Regions from separate parts of the Comamonas sp. Z3 genome, predicted to be linked through region 2. Evidence: riboswitches for the same ligand, from Rfam matches in the RefSeq annotation. Region 2 holds a riboswitch; the other holds the start of a gene.
The links. A riboswitch is a leader RNA that binds a small molecule or an ion and turns the genes downstream of it on or off. The one in region 2 is predicted to bind glycine.

Region 1 (15,015 bases), on a different contig from region 2:
GAGCGACGACACCCCGGCTGTTGCCCTGCAATAAACATCGGGCTCAACAAAATTAATAGCTGCCCTCGATCTGCCATCAATGAATTCAAGGCAGAAACACTTTCAATTCCTTTATTGACAAGCGTCAGCAGCTCCTCTTTTTCAATAGCGCAAAACCGCTTCACAGATAACAAAGCGCCAACATCATGACCGACACCAAGCCTACTCAGAACGCTCCCCAAGCTCCTGCGGCAGCTACGCCCAGCGCCAACCCTGCGGGCCGCCGCAAGGGCCTGACCATCGTGGCGGCCGCTGTCGCCGTGGCCGCCATCGCCTGGGGAGGCTGGCACTGGATGGTGGCCCGCAACTACCAGACCACGGACAACGCCTATGTGGCCGGCAACGTGGTGCAGATCACGCCCCAGGTCGGCGGCACCGTGATCAGCATCGGCGCCGACGATACCGACTATGTCAGGGCCGGCCAGTTGCTGGTGCAGCTGGACCCTGCCGACTATCTGGTGCAACTGGCCCAGGCCGAGTCGCAACTGGCCCAGACCGCGCGCCAGACCCGTACCCTGTATGCCAACAACGCCCCGCTGGCCGCCCAGGTGGCCCAGCGCGAAGCCGATCTGCTGCGCCTCAAGGCCGACGCCGCCAAGGCCAACGACGATGTGACACGCCGCCGCCCGCTCACGGCCACCGGCGCCGTGGGCAAGGAAGAGTTTGACCATGCCAAGGCCCTGGCAACGGCGGCCAGCAATTCCGTGGCGGCCGCAGAAGCCGCCGTGCGCGCGGCCAAGGCCCAGCTGACAGCCGCCGAAGCCCAGACCAAGGGCACGACGGCCGAGGACTTCCCCGCCGTCATGGCGGCCGCAGCCAAGGTGCGCGAAGCCTATCTGGCCCTGCAGCGCACGCGACTGATCGCGCCCGTGGACGGCTTTGTGGCCAAGCGCGGCGTGCAACTGGGCCAGCGCGTGGCAGCCGGCTCGCCGCTGCTGACCGTGGTCGATCTGCACAAGCTCTGGGTGGACGCCAACTTCAAGGAAAGCCAGCTGGCCGATCTGCGCATGGGCCAGAAGGTGGAGCTGACCGCCGATGTCTACGGCGACAAGACCACCTACGAAGGCAAGGTCGTGGGCCTGGGCGCGGGCACGGGTGCGGCGTTTGCGCTGCTGCCCGCCCAGAACGCCACGGGCAACTGGATCAAGGTGGTGCAGCGCGTTCCCGTGCGCATCAGCCTGGAGCCCGAAGCGCTCAAGCAGCACCCGCTGCGTGTGGGCCTGTCCATGGACGTGAAGGTCGACATCCGCAACAAGGACGGCCAGGCCCTGGCCAGCACGCCGCGCAGCGAGCCCGTGGCCCAGACCACCGTCTATGACGGCAGCCTGGCACAGGCCGAGCAGCGCATCCAGCACATCATCGCGGGCGACAAGCTGCCTGCACTGACCCGGCTGGCCGATCTGCCCGCACCGGCCGCACCCGCTCAGCCCGCTCAGCCCGCTCAGCCCGCCCAGTCCGCAGCCCAAGCTGCGCAATAAGACGCGGAATCAGCCATGACTTCCACGACTTCTGCCAACCCCGGAGCCGGCGCCTCGCCACCGGCTCCGGCGGCCCGCCCCATGCCGCCGGTCATCGCCCCGCTCAAGGGCGCGCAGCTCGCCCTGGGCACGCTGGCGCTATCGCTGGCCACCTTCATGAACGTGCTGGACTCCTCCATCGCCAACGTGGCCATTCCGGCCATCTCCGGCGATGTGGGCGTCAGCCCCAGCCAGGGCACCTGGGTCATCACCAGCTTTGGTGTGGCCAATGCCATCTCCGTGCCGCTGACGGGCTGGCTCACCCAGCGCTTCGGCGCCGTGCGCCTGTTCACCATGAGCGTGCTGCTGTTCGTGCTGACCTCCTGGCTCTGCGGCTTTGCCTCGTCGCTGGAGATGCTGGTGCTGTTCCGCGTGCTGCAAGGCGCTGTGGCCGGCCCCATGATTCCGCTGTCGCAGACCCTGCTGCTGTCCAGCTATCCGCCTGCCAAGGCCGGTGTCGCGCTATCGCTCTGGGGGGTGACCACGCTGGTCGCGCCCGTGGTGGGGCCGCTGCTGGGCGGCTGGATCACGGACAATATTTCCTGGCCCTGGATCTTCTACATCAACGTGCCCGTGGGCCTGCTCTCGGCCCTCATGACCTGGAGCATCTACCGCAACCGCGAAACGCCCACGCGCAAGCTGCCTATCGACACCGTGGGCCTGTCCCTGCTCGTGCTGTGGGTGGCTGCGCTGCAGCTGATGCTGGACAAGGGCAAGGAACTGGACTGGTTTGCCTCCAATGAAATCATCGCCTTTGCGGTGATTTCCGTGGTGGCGTTTGCCGTGTTCGTGGTCTGGGAGCTGACCGACGCCCATCCCGTCGTCGATCTGCGCCTGTTCAAGCGACGCAACTTTGCGGCCGGCTCGATCGCGCTGTCGATCGCCTATGGTCTGTTCTTCGGCAATGTGGTGCTGCTGCCGCTGTGGCTGCAGCAATGGATGGGCTATACCTCCACCTCGGCCGGCCTGGCCCTGGCGCCGGTGGGCCTGCTGGCCATCCTGCTTACGCCCATGGTGGGCCGCAAGGTCGGTGTCTGGGATCCGCGCAAGATGGCGACGATTGCCTTCATCGTGTTTGCCATGGTGCTGTGGATGCGCTCGCAGTTCACCGTGGAGACCGACTTCGCCCACATCCTGATTCCCACGCTGATCCAAGGGGGCGCCATGGCCTTCTTCTTCATTCCGCTGACCACCATCACGCTGAGCGGGCTGACGCCGGACCGCATTCCTGCCGCCGCAGGCCTGTCCAACTTCGTGCGCATCACGGCCGGCGCCATGGGCACCTCGATTGCCACCACGCTCTGGGAAAGCCGGGCTTCCATGCACCATGCGCATCTGACCGAGCTGCTGGTGCAGGGCCAGGGGACGTTTGCGAGCACGGTCAGAAACCTGCAGGCGGCAGGCATGAGTGCCGAGCAGGCCTATGCCCAGATCAACCGGCTGATCGATCAGCAGGCCTTCACGCGGGCCGCCGACGACATCTTTCTGGCATCGTCCTTTCTGTTCCTGAGCCTGATCGTGCTGATCTGGTTCACCAAGCGCCCGGCCTCTGCCGCAGGAGGCGCCGACGCGGCCGCCGGCGCACACTGAAAATTTCAGGATGAATTGGCTGGAAGCGCTTATCCACAAGCGCTTCCAGCTATTTTTTTGATAGTTCTAGCTGCCGGCAGCCTGCTTGTCCAGGCGCCGCAAAAACACCTGCAACTCCTTGACGACCTGGGCATCGCCCTTGGCCCGGGCGCAGCTCAGCCCTTGCTGCCAGGCGGCGCGCGCGGCCTGTGCATCGCCCAGCGCCAGCTCCACCTTGCCCAGCTGCTTCCAGGCGACGGAGTATTCGGCATCCAGCGCCGTTGCCTTGCGCAGATGCTCGCGCGCGACGGCCATCTGCTCCTCGTCGGCATAGGCCTTGCCCAGGGTATAGCGCAGCAGCGCACCGTCCTTGCCGGCTGCCAGCATGCCCTCCAGATTGCGAACCATGGGATTCATGTGTATTTGCTCCTCGGACAGCGAGTGTCGCATTCGACTCATCCGATCATGGGAATGGCCGCTGCGGCGATACGGCCTCTTGCAAATCGGCTCTTGCAGCGCTGCAAACCGTCCCAAACTGCGGCCAATGTCCCACTCAGGCGCCCGATCTTGTTTAACAAACCGAGCCTCACCACCCCCCTCGCCGACTACGAGGACTCGCCTCAATACTCGGGCGGGCGCTTTCGCAACACACATCCACGTCCGGCCAACAGCCCCAAGCCCGATGCCGGGACGCTATGGAAGTTCTTCTTCAACAAGCCGGCCGATTCCGAGCCGGGCAAGGCACTGCCCGTTCTGCCGCTGAGCACGGCTGAACTGAACCTCGCGCCCGAGCGCAGCCTCTATCGCCTGGGCCATTCGACCTTGCTGATGAAGCTTCGCGGCGGCTGGTGGCTGACGGACCCAGTGTTTTCCGAGCGTGCCTCTCCACTGTCGTTTGCCGGCCCCAGGCGCTTTCATGCCCCGCCGATTACCCTGGACGAGTTGCCTGCCTTGCGCGGCGTGCTGCTGTCGCATGATCACTACGATCACCTGGACCGCGCCACCATCCGCGTGCTTGCGCCCAAGGTGGGCATTTTTCTCTGCCCTTTGGGAGTGGGAGACAGACTGGCGGCCTGGGGCGTGCCGACCGACAAGATCGTTCAGCACGACTGGTGGCAGGGCAGCGAGGTCGACGGCCTGCGTTTCACGGCCACGCCAGCCCAGCATTTCTCGGGACGTAGCCTGCGCGACGGCAACCGCACGCTCTGGGCGTCCTGGACCATAGAAGATCGTCAGGCCGACAGGCCGCTGCGCGTCTTCTTCAGCGGCGATGGCGGCTACTTCGACGGTTTTGCCGAAATCGGCAGGCGCTTCGGCCCCTTCGATGTCACGTTGATGGAGACCGGCGCCTACGATGCCCACTGGCCCTATGTCCATATGCACCCGGCGCAGACCGTGCAGGCTCACCGGGATCTCGGCGGCCAATGGCTGCTGCCCATACACAACGGCACGTTCAACCTCGCCATGCATGCCTGGTGGGACCCGTTCGAGCAGATCCTGGGCCTGGGCAGACAGCACGGCATAGCGATTGCCACCCCCATGATGGGCGAGCGCCTGGACCTGGGCGCTCCGCATGCGGGCTCGGCCTGGTGGCGCGCCTGCGCCGGCTTGAAGGCGGATTCGCACCAACCGTCTTCAACCGGCGAAGTAACGCCACTAGACTTCCGCCCCCATCCTTGATGCGCGCAGACAGCCAGGCCTTGATCCGCAGGATGCCCCCGTAACTCCACGGATCCGGGCGCAAACATGTCATGGTAGAGTTTGCAGGGCACTGCCGACACCCACTCGCTCCCCCAGGTCGGCAAACGCTATGAGAGCCTGCCAAGGAGACACCCATGCCCTCGCTTGCGCCATGCGCGGTGAACCGGATCGCTACGGATGCCTTTCCCGCCAGTCAGCGCCTGGACCAATGGGAGGCCTACAACGCGTCTTTTCTGGTCGGATTGCGCTGCTCATCCTACGCCGACGAAGGTCTGAACGCGCGGCAGAGCAATATGCGGTTAGGCCAGCTGGCCATGGCCGACATCGACGGCAATGCCCATGTCATCGAGCGCACGCCACAACTGGTGCGCCAGCATCCCAAGGAGTCGGTTTTCGTCTCCCTGGTGCTCAGCAGCGGTGCCTTCTTCTATCAGGAGCACAGCTGCATCCACCTTGCCCCCGGCGACCTGGTGATCTATGACACCCGGCATGCCTATCTGTTCGGCTTCACCCACCAGATGCACCAATTCCTCGTGGATACGCCCGCAGACTGGTTCTACCGCAACTGCAGCCGCGCGCAACTTCCCGGCCCGATCTGTGTTTCGGGAGCGGCAGGCAGCGGACGCGTGCTCAATCACGCGTTCCAGAAGCTGGTAGGCAATGCCATGGCCCGCCCGGAAGGGGTGGACCAGGATCGGCTGCAGTTCGAGGCCTGCGACCTGCTGCGCACCATGCTGGCCGGAGAGGCAGCAGGCAGCAGTGCGCTACGCGCCTCCCACCTGCTGGCCGCGCGCGTCCATATCGACGAGCACCTGCACCGCCACTCACTGGATGCGAGCGAAGTCGCTGCCGCCTCAGGCGTCTCCCTGAGGCACCTGAACCGGATGCTGCAGGCCGAGGGACACAGCGTGACCGAGCTGATTCTCATACGCCGCCTGGAGCGTGCTGCCATAGAATTGCGCCAGGCTGCCCTGGGCCGCTACAGCATCGCCGAAATCGCCTACCGCTGCGGCTTTGCCAGCCAGGCCCACTTTGCGCGCAGGTTCCGCTCGCACCACGGCATGACACCTACGCAAATGCGCGAGCAGCCCGGTCTGCACCGGGCTACGACTTAGCGGCAGGCGCTGCGGGCACCACCAAGACTCAGGAACTACCGGCGTGAGCGCCGGACCCGGCATCTCGGTCCACTTCCAGCGACTGCGGCTGCACCAGCACCTTGATCGCATCCCCTGCAGACGCCAGCCGCTCAAAGCCGTCCTGTATGGCAGCTTCCAGACTTACGACGTGGGTCACGATCTTGCCTGCGTCCACGACCCCGCGAGCCATCAGCTCCAGCAGTTCCGGATACAGGCCCCGATAGCCCAGGCTGGAGGTAATGCGCAGCTCACGGTTGACCAGATCGAAGGTATCGATACGCGCCTCGGGCATGAGCCCCAGCAGCACGGCTTCGCCGCCCTTGCTCAGCACTCCAAGAGCACCCTGCAGTGTTTCCGGGCGGCCCACCGCTTCAAACGAGACTGGTACGCCCACCCCGCCCGTGAGTTCACGCACCTGCTGCACCACATCGCCCTGACTGGCATCGACCGTGTCGCTGGCGCCTAGCTCGCGCGCCAGACCCAGGCGCCGTGCATCGACGTCGACGGCAATGATGCGGCCCGCTTCATGGTGCCTAGCCATCATCACCAGCAGCAGACCGATGGCCCCCATGCCGAAGATGACGCAATCGTCGCCAGCGCGCAACGCGCTTCGGCGCACAGCATGCAATGCCACTGCAGCAGGCTCGGCCACCGCAGCCTGCCTAAAGCTCAGCGAAGGGGGCAGCACATGCGCCATATAGGCGGGAACCACGGCTTCCTCTGCCATGCCACCATCTCCCATGAGCCCCACAAAGCCCATGGATTCGCACAGGTTGTAGCGCCCGCTGCGGCAATAGATGCAGTGCCCGCAGCGGTACTCCGGCTCCACGGCAATCCTGTCGCCAACGCCGAGCACTTTCACATCTGCTGCCACTTCCACCACCGTGCCACAGAATTCGTGACCGATGACGATGGGCGCAACACGACCGGACAAGGGATGCGGGACATTGACCGGAATCGAGTCTGGCCCGTGCAGATACTCATGCATGTCACTGCCGCAGATCCCGCAGTACGCCACCTCGATGCGGATTTCTCCGGCCTTCAAGGGCCTGCGCTCGATGACTTCCAGACGCAGATCGAGAGCGCCATGCCATTTCAGAGCTTTCATGCCTGCGACTCCTTCAATGCGGCAGCCAGCAAGCCGCTGCCAACGCGCCTGGGCGCTGTTTCAATCAGCCCCAGGGAAAGCATGCCCGCCAGCAGAGCACCCGCAGCCGCCACCCACATCACCACATCAAGTCCCCACCGATCGGCTGCCAGCCCGGCCAGCGTCGGGGCGACGAAACCACCAAGCAGCTCGCCAAAACCCATGATCATCCCCAAGGCCGTGGCCATGGCCGCTCGCGGAACGGTCTCCGCCGGAATCGTGGCCATGAAGAGCGTGAAGCAGCCCAGGCCGGTGTAAGTCAGCAACAGCAAGCCGCCCAACAGCGCCGGTGACTGCACATGCAAAAAAGCCATCGGACAGCAGGCCGCGACAAAGGAGAAGAAGATCAGTGCAGGACGGCGACCTACCCGGTCCGAAATGGCTGGCACTGCGAAACCCCAGATGACCCAGGCCACGCCCATGCAGCTCATGACCGCACTCATCGTGCCCGGCTCGAAGCCCTTGGCATTGACCAGATAGGTCGGCGCAAAAGAGATGATGATTACGAACCAGGCCATGAAGACGCAGCTGATCAGCACGCTCAGCCAGATATTGCGCTCACGCAGCAGAGCCCAGCGTGAGCCTGTCGGCACGGCTTCGGCCTGGCCGCTGCTATCTGTGCTTCGCACATGGCGCCAGATAAGCGCTGCGGCAATCAGCCCCGGAACGCAGGTCAGGTAGAACGCAGTGCGCCAGCCATAAGCCACGGCCAGCGCAACAATCACCGGCGGTGCGATCACGGCGCCCAGCAAGCCCGCAGACGAGCCCTGCAGCAAGCCCATGTTGAGGCCGCGACGGCTCGGCGTAGAGGCTTCGACCATCAGAGTCTGCGACAGCGGCAGTATCGGCCCTTCCGCCAAACCCATCATCGCTCGCAACAACAACAGCCCCACAAAGCCGCCCACCAGACCCGACAAGGCCGAACACAGCGAAAACATCAGTACCGAAAGAATCAGCACCGTTTTGCGCTTGCCCTTGCGGTCTGTGTAGGCCCCGAAGAATGCACCGGAAGCCGCCCATGCCAATGCCAGGATCGACGAAAGCATACCCAGCTGGGCATTGTTCAGATCCAGTTCCTTGGAGACAAAAGGAAATAAGAACGACAATGCCAGGCGGTCAAAAAAAACGATACCAAAAGTGAAAAACAGAATGAGCAGCAGCTTGTTTTCATAGCTCACCCACCCGATTTTTAGGGCTTCATCTCGATGTCTCATGTCTCTCTCCATTCCGTTTTTGGCGGGTTATTCCATTATTCAGAAAATCCCGCCTTTCATCTGATGCATTTTCAAGCCAATTTCAGATAGCTATCGAAAAAGCGTGTCCACATAATCTGCACCTATGCCGACTTTTTCATAGTGCTTTCGGCATAGCTCTATGTAGCTGTGAACATCGAAATATCCGTCCGGCTTTCCGTCATCATCGAGCCAGATCAGCGGCCCCTTGACGATAAAGAACGCACGCATGGGTTGCTCATGTTCATAGGCCACCAGGGTATGGCCTTCCCCCGGTGTCTCGTAGACGAAATCACCGGCACGGGCCGTCCAGTCATGCTCCAGATAACCCCATTTCCCGGAAATGGTATAGGCAAATACTTCATGCGGGTGGTAATGCCGATTGACCAGACCCGCTTCCTTGGCCATCAGAATATCGCACCATTTGTTTTGCGATGGAGAAATCCAGAGAGGGCGGGACAATACAGTCTCTGAGAATGGAACATAATAGCGCTCGTCCTCAGTGGGCGCGTTCTGTATATAAACTTCCGGCTGCGCATCGGGCTGAAAGCAATCAGAAATCGGCTTCAGATTCTTCCAAAATTCGTTCGTGGCTTTTTCGGGCATTTTGTCTCCTTGGATAAATGTTCTTTGATGAACGTCATAATCCTATCTGCGGCAAAAAATCTGTTTTGCCTCCTCCGGACATGGCGTTTGACCCCGCAAGACAAACCCTGGACAAGGCCGGCCGGACCCAGGCTGAACAGCACACATCGGGAGCGCTTCCGAAAATCGACCGGGGATGACCGAGAATGCCGCCATGCATATTTCACGCCACTCACGCTGTCTTGCTGCATGCGCGGCCGTCTTGGGAGCAGTGCTGCTTAGTGCCTGCGCCGGCAACCCTGCCATGGCGCCTAAGGCGGCCGACATCACTCCCCTGCAGCCCCAGGCTGACTCCGCCCCCGCTTCCGGCGGCCAAACCGTAAATTGGCCCGCCTGGATCAATGCAGATTGCACGCCCCCCGCCCAGCTCGACCAGCAACCCCGTCCACGCCGCCACACCACGCCTTTCATCAGCGCCCACTGGTTTCCGAACGGATTGGAGACCACGGTGGTCTTCCGTCTGGAAGTCACAGCTCAAGGTCAGCTCGGCCGTGTGGCATACCAGCCCGCCGATGCCGATCCACGCATCGTGAAGTCCATACTGCAATCGCTCAAACGCTGGCAGTTCAAGCCCGGCATGCGCCAGGGCCAGCCTGTGACGTCCTGCTTCGAGCAGCCCTATCAGTTGGTGTTTCCGCGCCAAGAAGTCGACGCCCCTCGCACGCCCACCATGAACACAGACCCGCAGTGAGAGCGCAAGCTCAGTGATAGACGATCTGTGCTCGAAAACCCCAAAATCCACTCATTGCGGTGGTGCAGGCACCCTGCCCACCGCTAGAATTGCCAACGTCAGGAGAGAGTGCCTGCAGCTTGAAGCTGCCTCGCACCGCCGAAGGCGCAGACCCCCACCCGGTGTCAAAACGCTCAGGCAAAAGGACTGACAAGCGCTGCAAGGTGTGCAAACCTGCAGCGTCCCTTGCTGGAGAGAGATGAAGGCCGTCATTTCGTATGTGCGCCGACATCCACCGAAGGAGCAAACTGCCCGCGAAAGCAAGGGCGGTGAATCTCTCAGGTAAAGCGGACAGCAGGGCAAGCCCGCCACGCATGGCCCAGCCATGCATGGCCACTCATTTTGGTTTGACCACCGGAGCGCTTGCCTGTGACTGCTGCTGACACCTCTTCCGATCTGCGTTCCACACCGCTGTTTGCCCTGCACCAGAAACTGGGTGCCCGCATGGTGCCGTTTGCCGGCTACGCCATGCCCGTGCAATACCCTCAAGGCCTGATGGCCGAGCACCTGCACACCCGCAAGGCCGCCGGCCTGTTCGATGTCTCGCACATGGGCCAGTTGCTGCTGCGTGGCCCCGATGCCGCCGCCGCGCTTGAATCGCTGATGCCCGTCGATGTCATGGACCTGGGACAGCACAAACAGCGTTACGGCCTGCTGCTCAATGAGCAAGGCGGCATTCTGGACGACCTGATGTTCGTCAACCGTGGCGAAGATCTGTTCCTCATCGTCAACGGCGCCTGCAAAGAGGCCGATATCGCCCATATCCAGAGCCGCATCGCCAACCGCTGCGAGGTCATCCCTCTGCCCGAGCGCGCCCTGCTGGCCCTGCAAGGCCCGCAAGCCGCTGCGGCACTCTCGCGCCTGATTCCCGGTGTTGCGCAATTGGTCTTCATGACCGGCAATCACTTCGACTGGCAAGGCCATGCGCTCTACATCACGCGCAGCGGCTATACGGGCGAGGACGGTTTTGAAATCTCCTTGCCCGGCGAAGCGGCAACAGCTTTTGCCGAAGCGCTGCTGGCCCAGCCCGAGGTGGCGCCCGTCGGTCTGGGCGCGCGCAACTCGCTGCGCCTTGAAGCCGGACTTTGCCTGTATGGCAACGACATCGACACCAGCACCACGCCCGTCGAAGCCGCGCTGAACTGGGCCATGCAGAAGGTGCGCCGCAGCGGCGGCGAACGCGAGGGAGGCTTTCCCGGTGCAGCCATCGTGCTGGAGCAATTGCAGAACCCGCAATCGCTGCGCTGCAAGCGCGTGGGCCTGATTGCGCTGGAGCGCATTCCCGTGCGCGAGCCCGCTGTGCTGGAGAACATGGACGGGCAGCATATCGGCCACATTACCAGCGGCCTGCTCAGCCCCACGCTCAACCAGCCCGTGGCGCTGGCCTATGTCGAGCCCGACTACGCTGCCATCGATACGGAAATCTTCGCCATGGTGCGCGGCAAGCCCGTGCCCATGAAAGTGGTCGCCACGCCCTTCGTTCCCACCCGCTACTACCGCGGCTAGGTCTGCCGCCGCGGATGAGACGGGCCAGTTTGCCAAACAGCGGCCAGAACACCGCTAAAGTGCGATCTGGACCTTTCTCAAACAACACCCGATTCCCCTGAATCCCCCATCTGGAGCTTTTCATGAGCATCAAGTATTCCAAAGAACACGAGTGGATCAACGCCGCTGACACCAATGCCGCCATCGTCGGCATCACCGTACACGCACAGGATGCGCTGGGCGATGTGGTGTTTGTGGATCTGCCTGCCGTGGGCTCCACCTTCAAGGCCGGCGATGTCGCAGGCGTGGTCGAGTCCGTCAAGGCTGCTGCCGATGTCTACATGCCCGTGACCGGCGAGATCGTCGAAGTCAACGAAGCCCTGCGCGATGACCCGTCGCTCGCCAACAGCGACCCGCTGGCCGCAGGCTGGTTCTTCAAGGTCAAGATGAGCAATGTGGGCGAGCTCGAAGGTCTGATGGAAGAGACCGCCTACAACGACTTCGCCAAGGACAACTAAGCGTATCAACGGCCCTCGCTCTGCGAAGGCCGTTTTTGCATGCAGCCATGAGCACCATCCAGTATTTCGACGATCCGGAAGTCGGTCTCGCCCGCGAGACCAGCCACCCGGCCTTTGTGCGCATCGCGACCCAGGACTTCTACTACGACTGCGGTGACGACTTCAGCCCCTTCGGCAACGATGACGGCAGCGACACACTGGCCGCACTTGAAGAGTGGTACCAGGAGCAGACGGGCAGCAAGCCCGCCAAGGCGCTGCGTTTTTTGCACCAGCAACTGAGCGACTGGGATCTGCCAGTGCCCGAGGACATGCTGGCTCATGACGATGCGGCCAAGGCCCAATGGCTGGCCAGCGACGACATGAACCAGAGCTATCTGCGCTCGGTCTGCCGCGCCCACGTGGCCACGGCCTTTGGCCAGTTCAAGATCACCGGCAGCATCGATGCCGATCTGCACCAGCAGGCACTGCTTGCCCTGGCCTGCCAGCAATGGCTGAACACCGTGGCACGCAGCAAATATCCCGATTGGGAGTATGCCGACCAGGAAAGTGAACGCCTGGCCCTGATGAACACCGCGCTGGAACAGGCCAGCGCTGCTTGAAGCACCGGCCGCATGCCTTCAGGCATACGGCATTCACGCATGCCTGGCATGCAAACCGTCAGTCACAGTATTTGAGAATAGGTCCCTCCCATGCTGATGTCGCCTCCCGCCCCCGTCGCTTCGCTGCAAGCGCTGGAAAACAGCCACGAATTCATCCCCCGTCATATAGGCCCGGACGCCGAGGAGCAGCAAAAAATGCTGGCCGCCATCGGCAAGCCCTCGCTGGACGCCTTGATTCGCGATGTGATGCCCGACTCCATCGCCCGCGCCAGGCCCATGGATCTTCCGGCGCCGATTACCGAAGCCGCTGCGCTGGCCGAACTCAAGGCCATCGCCAGCAAGAACCAGATGCTGAAGAGCTTTATCGGCCAGGGCTACTACGGCACGCACACGCCGGGCGTCATCCTGCGCAACATCCTCGAGAATCCCGCCTGGTACACAGCCTACACACCCTACCAGGCCGAGATTTCGCAGGGTCGCATGGAAGCACTGGTCAATTTCCAGACCATGGTGACCGACCTGACCGGCATGCCGATTGCCAATGCCTCGATGCTGGACGAAGCCACGGCTGCCGCCGAGGCCATGACGCTGGCCAGGCGCTCTGTCAAATCCAGAAGCCATCGCATCGTGCTCGCCGGCGATCTGCACCCGCAGACGATTGAAGTCATCCAGACCCGCGCCCGGCCGATCGGCATCGAAGTGGTGATCGCCAACAGCCAGCAGGAGTGGGAAACTGCGCTGGCAGGCGATCTGTTTGCCGCGGTCATCCAGTACCCCGCGTCCAGCGGCTGGATTGTGGACTGGAAGGCCGATGTGCAAGCCATTCACGCCAAGCAGGCGGCTGCCATCGTGGCAACCGACCTGCTGGCCCTGACCCTGCTGACACCTCCCGGAGAATGGGGTGCCGATATTGTCGTGGGCAACAGCCAGCGCTTCGGCATGCCCATGGGCGCAGGCGGCCCGCACGCAGCCTTCATGGCCTGCCGCGACGAATACAAGCGCAGCCTGCCTGGTCGCCTGGTGGGCGTCAGCGTCGATGTGCATGGCAAGCCCGCCTACCGCCTCGCGCTGCAGACGCGCGAACAACATATCCGCCGCGAAAAGGCGACGTCCAATATCTGCACGGCCCAGGTCCTGCCGGCCGTGATCGCCAGCATGTATGCCGTCTACCACGGCCCCCAGGGGCTGAAGCGCATCGCACAGCGGGTGGCACGCCTGACGGCGATCCTGAGCCGGGGCCTGGCCCAGCTGGGCTTCAGCGCCCATCACCACGACACGGCCTTCGACACACTGAGCCTGCATACCCGGGAGGCAACCGATGCCCTGGCGGCCCGTGCCGTATCCCGAGGCGTCAATCTGCGCAAGGCCTGGGATGAATATCTCTGCATCAGCCTGGACGAAACCACGACCCGGGCCGATGTCGAGCTGCTCTGGAGCATCTTTGCCCAGGAGGGCCAGGTTCTGCCCACCATCGAGGCCATGGACGAAGGCCCGACCTCGCTGATCCCCGAATCCCTGCAGCGCAGCACAGCCTATCTGAGCCACCCGGTCTTCAACACCCACCATTCCGAAACCGCCATGCTGCGTTATATCCGCAGCCTCAGCGACAAGGACCTGGCACTGGACCGCAGCATGATCCCGCTGGGCAGTTGCACCATGAAGCTCAACGCCACCAGCGAGATGATTCCCATCACCTGGCCAGCGTTCGCCGACATCCACCCGTTTGCGCCCTGCAACCAGCTGCAAGGCTATGCCGAGCTGGACCGGCAGCTGCGCGACTGGCTGTGTCAGGCCACGGGCTACGCGGGCATCAGCCTGCAGCCCAATGCGGGCAGCCAGGGAGAATACGCAGGTCTGCTGGCCATCAAGGCCTTCCATGAGTCACGCGGCGAGGCACACCGCAATATCTGCCTGATTCCCAGCAGCGCCCACGGCACCAACCCGGCCAGCGCGCAAATGGTGGGCCTGCAGGTCGTGGTCACCCAATGTGACGACAACGGCAACGTGGACATGGCGGATCTGAAGCTGGCCTGCGAGAAGCACAGCGCCAATCTGGCCTGCATCATGATCACCTACCCCAGCACGCACGGCGTGTTCGAGACCCAGGTCAAGGAGCTGTGCCAGCTGGTGCACAGCCATGGCGGCCGCGTCTATGTGGACGGCGCCAATATGAACGCCCTGGTGGGTCTTGCAGCGCCTGGCGAGTTCGGCGGAGATGTCAGCCATCTGAACCTGCACAAGACCTTCTGCATTCCCCACGGCGGCGGCGGCCCCGGAGTCGGCCCCGTATGCGTGGTCGAGGATCTGGTGCCCTTTCTGCCGGGGCATGCCACCGCAGGCGATGTCCGCCAGGTGGGCGCTGTCAGCGCAGCGCCTCTGGGCAATGCAGCCGTTCTTCCAATCAGCTGGATGTATATCCGCATGATGGGCGAACCGGGCCTGAAGCTGGCAACCGAGACCGCCATCCTCAACGCCAACTACATCAGCGCGCGACTCAAGGAGCACTTCCCCACGCTGTACGCGGGCGAATACGGGCACGTGGCCCATGAGTGCATCGTGGATCTGCGCCACTTCAAGGACAGCTGCGGCGTGATGGCCGAGGACGTTGCCAAGCGTCTGATCGACTACGGCTTCCATGCACCGACGCTGTCCTTTCCCGTGCCCAACACGCTGATGGTGGAGCCGACCGAGAGCGAA
Region 2 (15,015 bases):
AGGCGCGCCCAGGTGGCGGGTCGCTGCTCAGCATCGAAGAAGGAGCGCAGCGCCTGCCTGCAGCCGGGCAGCAAAGCGGCCAGCTTTTCGCCATTGCTGGCATGTGCGGCCTGCTGGTCGTCGGCGGTGGGCGGCAGCTCGGTCACATCGCGCTCGAAGGTCGATCCCATGATCCACTGGTGCGCGCCGGCCCGGTCGGCCGAGGGAAAGTCCGGCACCAGATTGCCGTGACCGTTGACGGGGAAGGGCGGCATGGCTGCCAGCGTCCCGGCATCATGCTCGGCCACGCTGACCTGGCCGCGTATGGCTTGCAGCTCCCATTCGCCTGCCGCCAGCCCGCTAGCCTGCAGCAAGGGCCTGGTATCCGGGCCCAGGGCCAGCACCAGCATCGGGGCTTCGGCCAGGGTCTGGCCCTGGGCATCCTGCACTTGCCAGAGCTGGCGCAGCGGATCGCGCAGCAGCCTTGAGGCCGAAGCATGACCTTGCCAATGAATTCCGGGGGATTGCAGCAGCGCCTGCACCAGTTGTGCAGGGCGCACCCAGCCCGCCTGCTCATGCCAGACAGCCTGGCTGTCTGCAGGCAGATGGGCCGCAGCCAGCTGAGCCGGCTGCACGGGCGCGCTCCAGTGCAGACCCCAGGGGTAGGTATCGCTTCCGGGCTGCAGCCATGACCTGGGCAGATGGGAAGGCTCGTTCAGGTCGTGTTCGAGCACCCCGCCATGAGCCCAGTCTCGGGCAGGCTGCAGTTTGTTTGCCTGGCTCAGTTGCTGCAGATTCTGTAGCGTTGTGCGCACGCCGCTTCTGGACAGGCGTGACAGGACGCTGTCGTCGGGCGAAATATGCGGGCAGAACAGGCCGGCAGGCAGGCCCGAGGCCCCTGCAGCAGGCGCGGCCGCCGCATCCAGTACGGTCACTTCCCAGCCACGCCTGGCCAGGCTGGCGGCGGCGGCGGCACCGGCCAGACCCGCACCCAGCACCAGACAGCGACCGGCCTGGCTCACCGGCGCAGGCAGGCCGTCGCTGCGATGGCGCGGTTCCCAGGCCGGGTTGTAGGCCGCATGCAGGTTATGGCGCTTGGGTGGCACGCCGGCGCGCTTCTTGACTTCAAAACCCTGAGCCTTGAGCGCCTGGCGCACATGTCCGGCTACGCACCAGGTGGCCAGCCGGGTGCCCCGGCGGCAATGGCGGGCAATGTTCTTCATGGCGTCTTCGTCCCACATCTCGGGGTTGAGCTGGGGAGAAAAGCCATCCAGGTACACGCTGTCTGCCGTCAGCTGCTGCTTGCGCAACATGGTCTTGGCGTCGCCTATATAGAGCGTCAGCAGCACCTGGCCGTCGTCGAACGAAAGGCGGTGCACGCCGGGCAGCAGCCCCCACCATTGCGCGGCCAGCTGCTCGCCAAGCGGACGCAGTGTCTCGTCGGCGGGCAAGGACTTGAGCAGATCCTCGCGCGAGACCGGGTGGGCTTCCACCGAGACAAAATGCAGCATGCGCGGGCGTTTCGGGTCGGCTTTCCATGCCGCCCAGGTGACGAGAAAGTTCAGGCCCAAGCCGAAGCCGGTTTCCAGAATGCGCCACTGAGCCGCATCGGCCCAGGCCGCAGGCAGACCGCAGCCGCCGAGAAAGACCTGTCGGGCCTGGTCAAGGCCGCCCAGCTCGCTGTGATAGCGGTCGCCAAATCGGGTGTTGTAGGGGGTGCCATCCGGCATCCATGTGATGGGTTCAGACATGGAAAGTGAAACTACATGGGTAATGCATGGCGCAGTCTAGGTCAGAGCAGCCAAGCAAGGGCCTAGCGGCCCCGCCGCCCCGCAGCGATGGCTGCGTCCCCCTTCTGCGCAGCAAGAGAGGGGGAAGGCGCACAGCGCCACAGGGGGAGTCTCGATCACTCCCAGCGCTGCTGGTAAGAGAAAACTGGCAGGCGCCACTTGAAACGAATCGCGGCCAGACGGAAGGCCAGACCGCCTGCAAAACAGACAAGGGTGCTGATATTGGAGCTTACCTCCAGATAGCGCAGGCCCAGGAACATCAGGCATACGGACAGCGACACGCTGGCATACAGCTCGCGGCGGAACACCACGGGGACCTGGTTGCAGAGCACGTCACGCAAAATGCCGCCGCTGATGCCGGTAATCATGCCGGCCATGATGATGACGATGGTCGGGTAGCCCAGTTCCAGCGCGGTATTGCAGCCGATCAGCGAAAAGGCGATCAGGCCCATGGCGTCCAGCAGCAGAAACACCTGCTTGAGGCGGTGCATATGGCGGGCGATCACCGTGGTCAGCAGGCCGAAGCTGATGACCAGATACACATATTCGGGGTGCTGAGTCCAGCCTATGGGGTAATGGCCCAGCACCATGTCGCGGATGGTGCCACCGCCCAGCGCGGTGACGAAGGCGATGACCACGACGCCAAAGATATCCATATTGCGCCGGCCTGCAGCAAGGGCGCCGGACATGGCTTCGGCGGTAATGGCCACCAGATAGATGACCAGCATGACGGTGAAGTTGGAGGCCTGGAACGAGTCCAGCAAAGAGATGGAGGGAAGCATGAAGGCACTTGAAAATAGACCAGCCACTCGCATCAGCGGGAGTGTCCGGCTTGCCTCTCCCGCTGTCCTTTTACCTGAGAGTTGCACATGGGCGCCTTCGCGGTGCGCATGCTTGCCCCTTCGGTGAGCCCTGCAGACTTGTGGTCGCGGGCTGCTCTCCAGTTGGCGATATCCGGGTCCTGTCAGACCCACCTGCGGTACTTATTGCCTGAGCGATTATGGGAGTTTGCGCCTTCGGCGGGAACCGTTGACAGGTTCCGCTCTCCCGCGGGATGGGCGCGATTCTAGCCAGTTCCAACGACTTTATTCGGGTTAATACCTGTATCAATTGGGTTTGAGCGGTCTTGCGGCTGTCAGCCTCGGTGCCCCTGGGCTGCCTGGGCGCGCCCTTGCTCTCACCGGTTGGCTGTTCGGCAGCCCGCAAGAAAAAAGCCCCGAGGCCTGGGCCAGGGGGCTTGGTGTCCAGGTCGACCGAACTTACTCGGCGCTGGGAGGCACGTAGCCTGCTGCGGCATCTGCGCCGCCGCCAAAGAAATGGTTTTCCATCTGGCGGGCCAGGTATTGGCGGGCACGGGCATCGGCCAGGTTCAGGCGGTTTTCATTGATCAGCATGGTCTGGTGCTTGAGCCAGTCGGCCCAGGCCTGCTTGCTCACGCTTTCATAGATGCGCTTGCCCAGTTCGCCGGGGGCAGGAGGGAAATCCAGGCCTTCAGCGTCTTGACCAAGCTTGATGCAGTGAACGGTACGTGCCATGTGTAGGGTCCTCTTGGTTGATCTCAGATGTTTGGGTAATAACAAACTGAAATCTTAGTAGTTTGAGTTTTAAGAATGCGGCTCAAGAATGCGCAGCAACGGGGCAGAAGCCCGTTATCCATTCACTCCAAGAACACAGTCCAATGAAAAATCGTCGCAACTTTATCAAGTTTCCTCTGGCTGCCGGTCTGATTGCTGGCTTGACCCTCTCGGCTCTGCCCACATTGCCCGCTTTTGCGCAGACTGGCGTGCAACTGCTCAACGTCTCCTACGACCCGACACGCGAGCTCTATGTGAACTACAACCAGGCGTTCGCCAAGCACTGGAAGGCCACGCAGAATCAGGATGTGACCATCAAGCAGTCGCATGGCGGCTCGGGCAAGCAGGCACGCTCCATCATCGACGGCATCGAGGCCGACGTGGCCACGCTGGCCCTGGCCGGCGATATCGACGCCCTGGTCAAGAACGGCAATGTCAAGGCCGACTGGCAAAAGCGCCTGCCGCACAACAGCGCGCCCTACAGCTCCACCATCGTGTTCCTGGTCAAAAAGGGCAATCCCAAGGGTATCAAGGACTGGGACGATCTGGTCAATCCCGGCATCCAGGTGATCACGCCCAACCCCAAGACCTCGGGTGGTGCACGCTGGAACTATCTGGCGGCCTGGGAATTTGCCAAGCGCAAATACGGCGGCGATGCACAGGCCAAGGACTTCATCACCAAGCTCTACAAGAACGTGCCCGTGTTGGACACCGGCGCGCGCGGCTCCACGGTGACCTTTGTGCAGCGGGGTCTGGGCGATGTGCTGCTGGCCTGGGAGAACGAGGCCTATCTGGCGCTCAAGGAGTTCGGCCCAGAAAAGTTCCAGATCGTCGCACCTTCGCTGTCCATCCTGGCCGAGCCTTCGGTGGCCGTGGTCGACAAGGTGGTCGATAAAAAGGGCACGCGCACCGTGGCCGAGGCCTATCTGAAGTATCTGTACTCCGAAGAGGCCCAGCGCATCGCCGGCAAGAACTTCTACCGTCCGACCGATGCCAAGGTGGCCGCCGAGTTCGCGAGCCAGTTCCCCAAGCTGGAGCTGTTCACCATCGACAAGGCTTTTGGCGGCTGGGCAGCGGCAGACAAGGCCCACTTCGCCGATGGCGGCAGCTTTGATCAGATCTACACCAAGAAATAAGAGAAACGCAGGACGGGAGCGCGATGAGTGCTCCTGTCTTTGCAATGACAAAAAGATAGAGCCAAGCCCATGTCGATTTTGCTGATTGCCGGTAGTCCCTCGCAGCCCTCGCGCTCCAGTGCCCTGCTCAATGCCGTGGCCGTGCGTCTCCAGGCCCAGGGTCTGAACACCGAGTCCGTGCTGCAGCTCAACCAGCTGGACCCTGCAGCCCTGCTGCATGCCCGCTTCGATCATGCCGAGATTCGTGCCGTGACCGAGCGCGTGGCCCGGGCCGATGCGGTGGTGGTGGCCACCCCCGTCTACAAGGCAGCCTATAGCGGTCTGCTCAAGGTCTTTCTCGATGTGCTGCCGCAGACCGCGCTCAAGGGCAAGCTGGTCCTGCCCCTGGCCACGGGCGGCAGCCCCCACCATATGCTGGCGCTGGACTACGCACTGCGCCCGGTGCTGCAGTCGCTGGGAGCGCGGCATATCCTGCCGGGTATCTATGCCACCGACCAGGGCGTGCCGCTGCTGCCCGAGGGCGGTTACGGCCTGGCTCCCGAGATTGCCGAGCGCGTCGAGGATGCCGCCCAGCTGCTGGCCACCGACCTGCGCCGCAGTGCCCAGTGGGCAGCCGCCAATGACTTTGAGAGCATCGCCTTCGCCGATGTGCGATGTAGCGTTTGAATTAACGCCCCCCTGAGCTGCCACGCGGCTTCCCCCGAGGGGGACGACAGCCTCGCTGCGGGGGCCCTTGCTTGCTGTCCTTTGATGGGGCGGTGCCCATTTCCCCATGTCTCTTTTTTTGATAGCAGTCCCCGCACTGAGAAGGCCGAGCTGCGCCTGAAATCAGGCCAAGAGATGCCTGAAGTGTGTGGACTGGGAACTCCAAGGATTGATTTCTCATGACCGATCGCAACAACACTTCATCGGCTATTTCGTCGCAACTGCCAAGTGCCTCGCGCCGCCAGTGGCTGGCGGGGACGGCTGTTTCTGCCCTGGCCCTGGCTTCGGGGCGTCTGCATGCGCAGCAGGGCAATGGCACGGCAGGCGCCCCGCGCGTGCTGCGCGTGGGCCATCAAAAAGGCTGGTTGTCGATTCTCAAGAATCGCGGCACGCTGGAAAAGCGCTTGAGTCCGCTGGGCGTGGCCGTGCGCTGGGTCGAGTTCAACGCTGGCCCCGTACAGCTGGAGGCGCTCAATGTGGGCTCCATCGACTTCGGCGATGTGGGCGAGGCTCCGCCGATCTTTGCCCAGGCCGCCGGTGCACCCCTGGTCTATGCCGGTGCCACCGTGGCGCGGCCCGGTCTGGAAGCCGTGATCGTGCCCAAGGGCTCGCCGATCCGCAGCGTGGCCGACCTCAAGGGCAAGCGCATTGCCTACAACAAGGGCTCCAACGTCCATTACTTCCTGGTCAAGCTGCTGGAAAAGCATGCTCTCAAGTACGGCGATGTGCAGTCGGTCTTTCTGGCGCCGCCCGATGCGCGGGCCGCCTTCGAGAAGGGCTCGGTCGATGCCTGGGTGATCTGGGATCCGTTCCTGGCCTCGGCCCAGAAGACCCTGGATGCGCGCTTGCTGGCCGATGCCAGGGGCGTGGTCAACAACCGTGCCTACTACTTCACCTCGCGCGACTATGCAAGCCGCAATGCCGATGTGCTGCGCATCGCGATCGAGGAAATCGCCGCCATCGATGCCTGGGCCAGCAAGAACAAGAGCGCAGCAGCGGCAGAGCTGTCGCAGATCCTGGGCCTGGACACCGCCGTGACCGAGCTGTATCTGAACCGTACCGAATTCGGCACCAAGGCCGTGAATGCCGAAATCCTGGGCGAGCAGCAAAAGATTGCCGATACCTTCTTCGATCTCAAGCTGATCCCCAAGAAGCTCAATCTGCTGCATGCAGCTCCCGTGGATCTGCTGGCCAGCCGCTGAGACAGGCCGCCACCGCCATGAGTTCTGCATCCACTCCACCCCGTTTCCGGCGCGGTCGCCGTCAGGCGCTGCAGCTGCTGGGCACCACGGCCTTCAGCTGGACCCTGGCTGCCTATTACGCCGACGATGCGCTGGCCCAGCCTACGCCGGCCGTGGCGGCACCGGCCCAGCTGCGCATCGGCTATCAGAAGTCGGCCGTCAATCTGGTCGTGCTCAAGCAGCATGGCGTGCTGGAAAAGCGCTTTCCGGCCACCAGGATCAGCTGGCTGGAGTTTCCGGCGGGGCCGCAGCTGCTGGAGGCGCTGTCGGCCGGCAGCCTGGACTTCGGCCTGACCGGCGATTCGCCGCCCGTGTTTGCCCAGGCTGCCGGCAAGGACCTGCGCTATGTCGGGGCAGAGCCTCCCAAGCCCGAAAGCTCGGCCATTCTGGTGCTGGCCGACTCGCCGCTGAAGTCACTGTCCGACCTCAAGGGCCGGCGTGTGGCACTGCAAAAAGGCTCGAGCGCCCACTACCTGCTGGTGCGCGCGCTGGACAAGGCCGGTATTGCCTGGGCCGACATCCAGCCCGTTTACCTGGCTCCGGCCGACGCGCGCGCGGCGTTCGAGCGCGGCAGTGTCGATGCCTGGGCCATTTGGGACCCGTTTTACGCGGCCACCGAGCAGAGCATCCGAGCACGCGTGCTCAGCAGCGGAGAGGGGCTGACGGGCAACAACTCGTTCTATCTGGCCTCGCGTGGCCTGGTCGAGCACCATCCCCAGCTCATCAAGGCCTTGTTCGACGAGCTCACGCGTGCCGACCAGCTGGTGCAGGCCTCGCGCAAGGAGGCCGTGCAGCTGCTGGCCGCCTTCAGCGGTCTGGACGCGAATGTGGTCAGCCGCTTCATCGGCCGCAGGCCCAGCTCGCCGACCACGCCGCTCAATCCCGCCATGGTGGTCGAGCAGCAGCGCGTGGCCGACGCCTTTTTTCGTCTGGGCGTGATTCCGCGCCAGGTGAAGGTGGCTGACATCGTCTGGCAGCCCATGGCGGCGGAATACGCCATCCATGGCCAGACAAGCCCAGCCGCTTCATCCATCACGCCCGCCGTGGCATCCAGGCTCTAAATCAGGTTCAAGGAGATTTCGTCATGCAAGTGTTCTGGTTCATTCCCACCCATGGTGATGCCCGCTACCTGGGCAGCAGTGAAGGCGCACGCCAGCTGAGCCATGACTATGTCAAGCAGGTGGCCGTGGCGGCCGACAGCCTGGGTTACGAAGGCGTGCTGATTCCCACGGGCCGCTCCTGCGAAGACCCCTGGGTAGTGGCGTCCAGCCTGCTGCCCGTCACCAAGCGCCTCAAGTTCCTGGTGGCCGTGCGTCCTGGACTGCATCAGCCCAGCCTGGCTGCGCGCATGGCGGCCAGCTTTGACCGCCTCTCGGGTGGACGTCTGCTGATCAACCTGGTCACAGGCGGCGATCAGGCCGAGCTGGAGGGCGATGGCGTGTTTCTCGACCATGCGACGCGCTACGAGCAATCGGCCGAGTTCATCGAGATCTGGCGCGAAATTCTGGCGCGCAGCCATGAGGGTCAGTCGCTGGATTTCGAAGGCCGGCATCTGCAGGTCAAGGGCGCCAAGCTGCTGTTTCCGCCGCTGCAAAAGCCTTATCCGCCTGTTTATTTCGGTGGCTCTTCGCCCGCTGCCCATGAGCTGGCGGCAGAGCAGGTCGATGCCTATCTGACCTGGGGCGAGCCGCCAGCCGAAGTCGCCAAAAAGATTGCCGATGTGCGCGAGAAGGCCGAGCGCCATGGCCGCCAGGTCAAGTTCGGCATTCGTCTGCATGTGATCGTGCGCGAGACCGATGAAGAGGCCTGGGCCGATGCCGAGCGACTGATCAGCCGTCTGCAGGACGAGACCGTGATCCAGGCCCAGGCCGCGTTTGCGCGCATGGACTCCGAAGGCCAGCGCCGCATGGCCCAGCTGCACGCGGGCGGTACCAAGCGCAGCCGCAAGGATCTGGAAATCAGCCCCAATCTCTGGGCCGGTGTGGGTCTGGTGCGTGGCGGTGCAGGGACGGCTCTGGTGGGCAGTGCCCAGACCGTGGCCGATCGCATCAAGGAATATGCCGATCTGGGCATAGACACTTTTGTGCTCTCGGGCTACCCGCATCTCGAGGAAGCCTATCGCTTCGCCGAGCTGGTCTTCCCGCTGCTGCCCGTCAACGTGCAGCAAAAGCTCGGCGGCGGCAACCCCGGCGGTCCGTTTGGCGAGACCGTGGCCAACCTGTACTCGCCGCGAGCCGCTGCTTCGGGAGCCGCTGCTTCGGGAGCCGCTGCTGCAGAGCGCGAGCAGATCCGGGTATCGCAAAGCTGAAGGAGAGAGCATGAGTGATGTTCAAACGCTGACGTTGCAGGCTGCGGTCCAGCCTGCACGCCCGCCGGTGCCGCGCCTGGAGCTGCTGGCACGCCAGTTCGCCTTGCGGCTGTTGCCCTGGCTGCTGCCGGTCGCGCTGATCGCGCTCTGGCAGGCTGCATCGGCCTGGGGCTGGCTGTCCACGCGGGTGCTGCCCGCACCGCTGGATGTGCTGCGCGCGGCCTGGACGCTGGCCGAGTCGGGCGAGCTCTGGACGCATGTCAAGGTCAGTGCCGGGCGCGCGCTGGCAGGGCTGGCCATAGGCGGCAGCCTGGGCCTGCTGCTGGGCCTGCTCACGGGTTCGCTGCGCTGGGCCGAGACGCTGCTTGATTCCACGATCCAGATGGTGCGCAACATCCCTGCGCTGGCGCTGATTCCGCTGGTCATTCTGTGGTTCGGCATCGACGAGTCGGCCAAGCTGTTCCTGATCAGCATTTCAGTGTTCTTCCCCATCTATCTCAACACCTTCCACGGCATCCGCAATGTGGACCCGGGTCTGATCGAGATGGGGCGCAGCTACGGCCTCACACGCTGGCAGCTGTACCGCGACATCGTGTTGCCGGGGGCTCTGTCCTCCATCCTCGTGGGCCTGCGCTTTTCGCTGGGACTGATGTGGGTGATTCTGATCGTGGCCGAGACGATTTCGGCGCAGGCCGGCATCGGCTACCTGACCATGAATGCACGCGAATTTCTGCAGACCGATGTGGTGCTGGTGGGCATTCTGCTCTACGCGATTCTGGGCAAGCTGGCCGATGTGTTTGCCCGTTCCCTGGAGCGCTGGTGGCTGCGCTGGCATCCGAGCTATGGAGCCCCCTGAGCCGCTTCGCGGCCTCCCCCGGAGGGGGACGACGCCTTCGCTGCGGGGCGGCGGGGCCGCCTAGGCCCTTGCTAGGCGTCTCTGGGTTGGTGCGTGTCGGTTTCAAGAATGATAGGAGCTTGCGATGAGTAGTTTGTGGAGTCGTTTGACGCAGTCGCTGGTGGGTGCAGGTGCGCTGAATGCGCGTCAGCCGCTGGTGGCCTGGGAGGCCTCCTGGGACGAGGCCGAGGCCTTGCAGGCGAGTGGGAAGCTGTGGCAGCGGACCAAGGATGAGGAAGCAGATCAGCAGGGCAGCAGCAAGCAGCCGGATGTGCCGCAGAAAGTGGCCCAGGGTGTGCATTTGCAGACCCTGCAGCTGACCAAGCGCTATGGCGAGCGTGAAGTGCTCAAGCAGGTGCAGCTCGATGTCCGGCCCGGTGAGTTCATCGCCATCGTGGGGCGCAGCGGCTGCGGAAAATCCACCTTGCTGCGCCTTGTCGCGGGGCTGGAGAAGGCCAGCGCCGGGCAGTTGCTGATCGATGGGGGCGAGGGCCAGCAGAGCGGGGATACGCGCATCATGTTTCAGGATGCGCGTTTGTTGCCCTGGAAGCGGGTGCTGGACAACGTGATTCTGGGTCTGCCCGATTCAGCGCGCGAGCAGGGCCGCAAGGTGCTGGCGCAGGTGGGATTGGCCGACCGTGAAAACGAATGGCCGGCAAGGCTGTCGGGCGGCCAGCGCCAGCGTGTGGCCCTGGCGCGCGCCCTGGTGCACCAGCCACGGCTGCTGCTGCTCGATGAGCCGCTGGGTGCTCTCGATGCGCTCACGCGCATTGAGATGCACCGCCTCATCGAAGGTCTGTGGCGCAGCCATGGCTTCACGGCCTTGCTGGTCACTCACGATGTACAGGAGGCCGTGGCTCTTGCCGATCGCGTGGTGCTGATCGAGGACGGACGCATTGCGCTTGACGAGCGCATCGACTTGCCACGTCCGCGTGTACACGGAGATGCCCGCTTTGCCGCGCTGGAGACACGCATTCTGGACCGCGTGCTGCAAAAGCCCGAGCCAGAACAGGACGCCGGATTGCAGGATTGGCCTGGCGTGCCGGCTACGGGCCTGCGCTGGGCGATTTGAGCTTCCAACGAAAACAAAGAGAAACAGGCGGCGGGCGCAGCCGCAAGCTGTGCCGCCTGCCATCAAGATATGAATTTTCAGCAACTGCGTTCGGTCCGGGAAACGGCAAGGCGTGGCTTCAATCTGACCGAAGTGGCGGCCATGCTCCACACCTCGCAGCCTGGTGTGAGCCGGCAGATTCGTGAGCTCGAGGAGGAGTTGGGCATCGATATATTCGTGCGTGCAGGAAAGCGCCTGACGGGGCTGACGCCACCCGGCACGGCCTTGCTGCCCATTGTCGAACGCATGCTGCTCGAGGCCGACAATCTGCGCCGCGCGGGCGAGGACTTCCATGCCAGCGAGCGCGGAGGCCTGTCGATTGCCGCCACGCACTCTCAGGCACGCTATGCCTTGCCCCAGGTGGTGCGTGATTTCCGCAGGCTCTACCCCCAGGTTTCTTTGCATCTGCATCAGGGCTCGCCGCGCCAGGTGGCCGAGATGCTGCTCTCGGGTGAGGCCGATATCGGCGTGGCCACCGAGGCGCTGGGCAGTTACGAGAATCTGGTGACCCTGCCTTGCTATCGCTGGTCCCACAGTGTGGTCGTGCCGCCTGGCCATGCACTGCTCGATGCCTCCGGACCGCTGACGCTGGAGGATCTGGCGCGCCACCCCATCATCACCTACGAACAGGGCTACACCGGGCGCGCCCATATCGACAAGGCGTTTGCTGCCGCTGCACTGGTGCCCGAAGTGGTGCTGACCGCCATGGATGCCGACGTGATCAAGACCTATGCGGAGCTGGGCATGGGCGTGGGCATCATCGCCTCCATCGCTTTCGATGCCGAGCGTGACCGCCATCTGCGCGCCATCGATGCGCGCCATCTGTTCGAAGTCAATCTCACACGGCTGGCCCTGCGCCGCGATGCCTGGTTGCGAGGCTATGCCTATGCTTTTATCGAGAGCTTTGTGCCCACGCTGAAGCCTGAGGTGGTACGCGCTGCACTGCAGTCTGCAGAAGGTTGAAGTCCGAGGCGAATTCCATCGGCAAAGGCCCGAGCGCTGGCTGTCACAGTGCTGCGGGCTGCTTGGCCTGGATCGCCGCCCCAAGCCTGCCGCTCCCAGACTTGAGGGACTTGGCAAGGCCTGAACATGCTTGCACATCCTCGGGTCTGTTGCGGGTGCCTGGCGCGGCTCAGCCATGCGCGTGGTTCTGGACTGCGACGGGACTGGGCCATACCACTGGCCCCAGCAGGGCCTGATGCTGTTTTTAGGCCCTGCCTCTTTGCTCCAGTCAAATCCTGGTGAAGGTCTTTTTGAACCGCTGCGATTGCGCAGACTCGCGAGCTGATGATCTGCATAAGATGTTTTCGGTATAAAAATTTTTGTTTTTATTCTTTTGAGTTTTGTGGAGAAGGTTTCAGAATTGTTTTCATGCAGTGCAGCAAACACTGTTGTCATAACCTTCACGAGTTCTCAGGAGAATTTTGCATGTCCATTCAAGCCATCAACGTGCGCAATCAGTTCAAGGGCAAGGTCAAGGAAATCATCCGCGGTGATGTGGTTTCGGAAGTGGATGTGGAGACGCCTTGGGGCATCGTCACTTCCGTGATCACCACGCGTTCGGTCAATGATCTGGGTCTGGCCGTGGGCTCCGAGGTCGTGGCCCTGGTCAAGTCCACCGAGGTGTCCATCGCCAAGCTGTAATCCTCAAACCTTTTCCACACAACCCCCGCGCAGCTGCCTGCGCCGGGGGGTTTCTTTTTGGCGGGCAATGCGCTGTCGCGCAGTGCCCAGGCCTTACTCCAGGGTCATCAAGGCGGCGTTGCCGCCGGCGGCCGCCGTGTTGTGCGACAGCGCACGCTCGTGCCAGAGCCGCTCCAGTCGCACGGGCTGGCCTGCTTGGCAGCGCGTGGGCAGAACCAGCGGGCCGGGCCGTCCTGCCAATGCCTGCGACCATTGCAGAAAGCCTGCGTCGTTGCATTCCAGCAGCGCAGCGTCCATGGCCTCGGTCTGCGCAATTTCCTCGATGCTCAGCTTGTCAGGCAACAGCCGCACATGGTGGCGCAGTGCCTCAGGCAGCTTGTGGTGCACGGCGGTGCCGAGCGGGCTGGCTGGCCACAGGGCTTGTGAGCCGCAGGCCAGTGCGGCGGCCAGTTGCAGCAGCAGCATGGTCCTGTCCTGCGCCAGACACAGGGTGCGCGGCTTGCCAAGCAGTTGGTAGAGATTGCGCTCGCCGGTGGGGCCTGGCAGCAGGCGTGCGGCATGCAGATCGGGCAGGGCCGATTGCAGGCCCTCGCAATGACGGCTGACGATGGCCTCACCATGCTGCCTGGCCCAGTGACCCAGCTGCTGCAAGGCGACTGCGGCAGCAGAGGTGGCGGGGGCGGCAGTGAGCTGAGCCTCGCCGCACTGGTGCAGCAGCAGGTTCAGCAGCTGTAGCGGCGAGCTGGGTGCCTGCTGCAGGCGCGGCAGATACAGCGGCCCGCCGGCCTTGGGGCCGGTGCCCGACAGCCCTTCGCCGCCAAAGGGCTGAACACCGACCACGGCTCCCACCATATTGCGATTCACATACAGATTGCCTACATGTGCTGCCTGGGCGACCTGCTGCACGGTCTCGTCGATGCGCGTGTGCAAGCCCATGGTCAGGCCATAGCCCAGGGCGTTGATGTGCTCCAGCAGCTGCGGCAGCTCACGCCTTTGATACCGCAGCACATGGAGTACGGGGCCGAAGACTTCGCGCTCGAGCGGCTGCAGATCGGGCAGCTCGATCAGCGTGGGGGCCACAAAATGCCCTTGTACGGCAGTTTCCGGGCTCAGCGGCGATTGATGGATGCGCAGGCCCAGAGCTCCCAGCCTGGCGATGTGCCGCTCGATGGCTGCCTTGGCATCGGCATCGATCACGGGGCCCACATCGGTGGCCAGCTCGGCCGGGTCGCCGCAATGCAGCTCCTGCATGGCGCCGCGCAGCATGGCCAGCAGCCGGTCGGCGCAGTCGCTTTGCACGCACAGCAGGCGCAGAGCCGAGCAGCGCTGGCCGGCGCTGTCGAAGGCGGATGCAGCAATGTCCTGCACGGCTTGCTCGACCAGTGCGGATGAGTCCACCAGCATGGCGTTCTGGCCGCCGGTTTCGGCCACCAGCACCACGGGCTGGCCGTCGGGCCGCAGCCTGGCGGCGGTCTGCAGATTCAGCAGCCGCGCAACCTCGGTGGAGCCCGTGAACAGCACGCCTGCCACACGCGCATCGGCCACCAGCGCTGCCCCCACGGTTTCGCCCCGGCCGGGCAGCAGTTGCAGCACACCAGGCCCGATGCCGGCCTGATGCAGCAGGCGCACGGCTTCCTGGGCGATCAGCGGGGTCTGCTCGGCGGGCTTGGCAAGTACTGCGTTGCCGGCTGAAAGGGCGGCGGCGACCTGCCCGGTGAAGATGGCCAGCGGAAAATTCCAGGGGCTGATGCAGACTACCGGGCCAATGCCGGGGGCGAGCAGATCCGCAGCTGCCTGTCGCCGAATCTGGGCCGCGTAATAGCGCAGAAAATCGGTGGCCTCGCGCACCTCGGCTACGGCATTGGCGGCGGTCTTGCCAGCTTCGCGCATCAGCAGGGTCATCAGCGGCAGCATCTGGGTCTCGAAGCTGTCGGCGGCGCTCTCCAGCAGGCAGGCGCGTTGTTCGGCCGGGCTTGCCCCCCATGAGGGCTGGGCCTGCACGGCTGTCTGCAGTGCCTGTTGAATCTGCGCGGGCGTGGCATCGCTGACATGGCCCAGCAGCTCCTGATGATTGGCCGGGTTGGTGATGACGGTGCCGACGGCATCGGCGGTATGGCCGTCCTGGGGCCGGAGTGCCTGCCGGGTTTGCACAAGCGCCTGAGACAAGGCGCCCAGCACACCGTCATCGCTCAGATCCAGGCCTGTCGAGTTGATGCGCTGCGCACCCAGCAGGTCGCGCGGCAGTCCTATGCGAGGATGGGGCAGGCCTATGTCTTGCGCCGCATCCTGCGCAGCCTGAGCATCGAACTGGCTTTGGGCCAGCACCTGATCTGCGGGGGCTGCTATCAGGTCGGAGACCGGCCAGTCGGGGTTGGCAATGCGGTGCACGAACGAGCTGTTGGCGCCATTCTCCAGCAAGCGGCGCACCAGATAGGCCAGCAGCGTCTCGTGCGTGCCCACAGGTGCATAGATGCGGCAGGGGCGGCGCGCGGCCTTGTCCTCGGCTTCGACCACATGACGGTAGAGAGGCTCGCCCATGCCATGCAGACATTGAAATTCATAGCTGCCTACGCTGTAGGGAAGGGCGCTGGCGAGTGATTCGATGCTTGCTACCGTCTGAGCATTGTGGGTG

Region 1: another riboswitch for glycine. It lies ahead of gcvT (glycine cleavage system aminomethyltransferase GcvT); the one in region 2 lies ahead of FSY59_RS23215 (trimeric intracellular cation channel family protein).

What each region holds. Positions count from the first base shown of each region.
Region 1 is NZ_VOQU01000005.1:139,968-154,982, reverse strand. It holds gene FSY59_RS16030 (efflux transporter outer membrane subunit) at 1-34, shown strand, start outside; gene FSY59_RS16025 (HlyD family efflux transporter periplasmic adaptor subunit) at 186-1,517, shown strand; gene FSY59_RS16020 (DHA2 family efflux MFS transporter permease subunit) at 1,533-3,146, shown strand; gene FSY59_RS16015 (hypothetical protein) at 3,213-3,542, opposite strand; gene FSY59_RS16010 (MBL fold metallo-hydrolase) at 3,693-4,805, shown strand; gene FSY59_RS16005 (helix-turn-helix domain-containing protein) at 4,961-5,941, shown strand; gene FSY59_RS16000 (2,3-butanediol dehydrogenase) at 5,970-7,070, opposite strand; gene FSY59_RS15995 (MFS transporter) at 7,067-8,323, opposite strand; gene FSY59_RS15990 (2,4'-dihydroxyacetophenone dioxygenase family protein) at 8,414-8,947, opposite strand; gene FSY59_RS15985 (energy transducer TonB) at 9,231-9,677, shown strand; glycine riboswitch at 9,767-9,876, shown strand; glycine riboswitch at 9,896-10,021, shown strand; gene gcvT (glycine cleavage system aminomethyltransferase GcvT) at 10,086-11,222, shown strand; gene gcvH (glycine cleavage system protein GcvH) at 11,345-11,719, shown strand; gene FSY59_RS15970 (MolR family transcriptional regulator) at 11,767-12,318, shown strand; gene gcvP (aminomethyl-transferring glycine dehydrogenase) at 12,409-15,015, shown strand, end outside.
Region 2 is NZ_VOQU01000008.1:325,006-340,020, forward strand. It holds gene mnmC (FAD-dependent 5-carboxymethylaminomethyl-2-thiouridine(34) oxidoreductase MnmC) at 1-1,709, opposite strand, end outside; gene FSY59_RS23215 (trimeric intracellular cation channel family protein) at 1,886-2,551, opposite strand; glycine riboswitch at 2,604-2,723, opposite strand; glycine riboswitch at 2,737-2,829, opposite strand; gene FSY59_RS23220 (oxidative damage protection protein) at 3,029-3,304, opposite strand; gene FSY59_RS23225 (sulfate ABC transporter substrate-binding protein) at 3,448-4,479, shown strand; gene ssuE (NADPH-dependent FMN reductase) at 4,549-5,145, shown strand; gene FSY59_RS23235 (sulfonate ABC transporter substrate-binding protein) at 5,364-6,386, shown strand; gene FSY59_RS23240 (aliphatic sulfonate ABC transporter substrate-binding protein) at 6,404-7,486, shown strand; gene ssuD (FMNH2-dependent alkanesulfonate monooxygenase) at 7,510-8,733, shown strand; gene ssuC (aliphatic sulfonate ABC transporter permease SsuC) at 8,744-9,589, shown strand; gene FSY59_RS23255 (ATP-binding cassette domain-containing protein) at 9,714-10,700, shown strand; gene FSY59_RS23260 (CysB family HTH-type transcriptional regulator) at 10,770-11,702, shown strand; gene FSY59_RS23265 (molybdopterin-binding protein) at 12,168-12,383, shown strand; gene putA (trifunctional transcriptional regulator/proline dehydrogenase/L-glutamate gamma-semialdehyde dehydrogenase) at 12,477-15,015, opposite strand, start outside.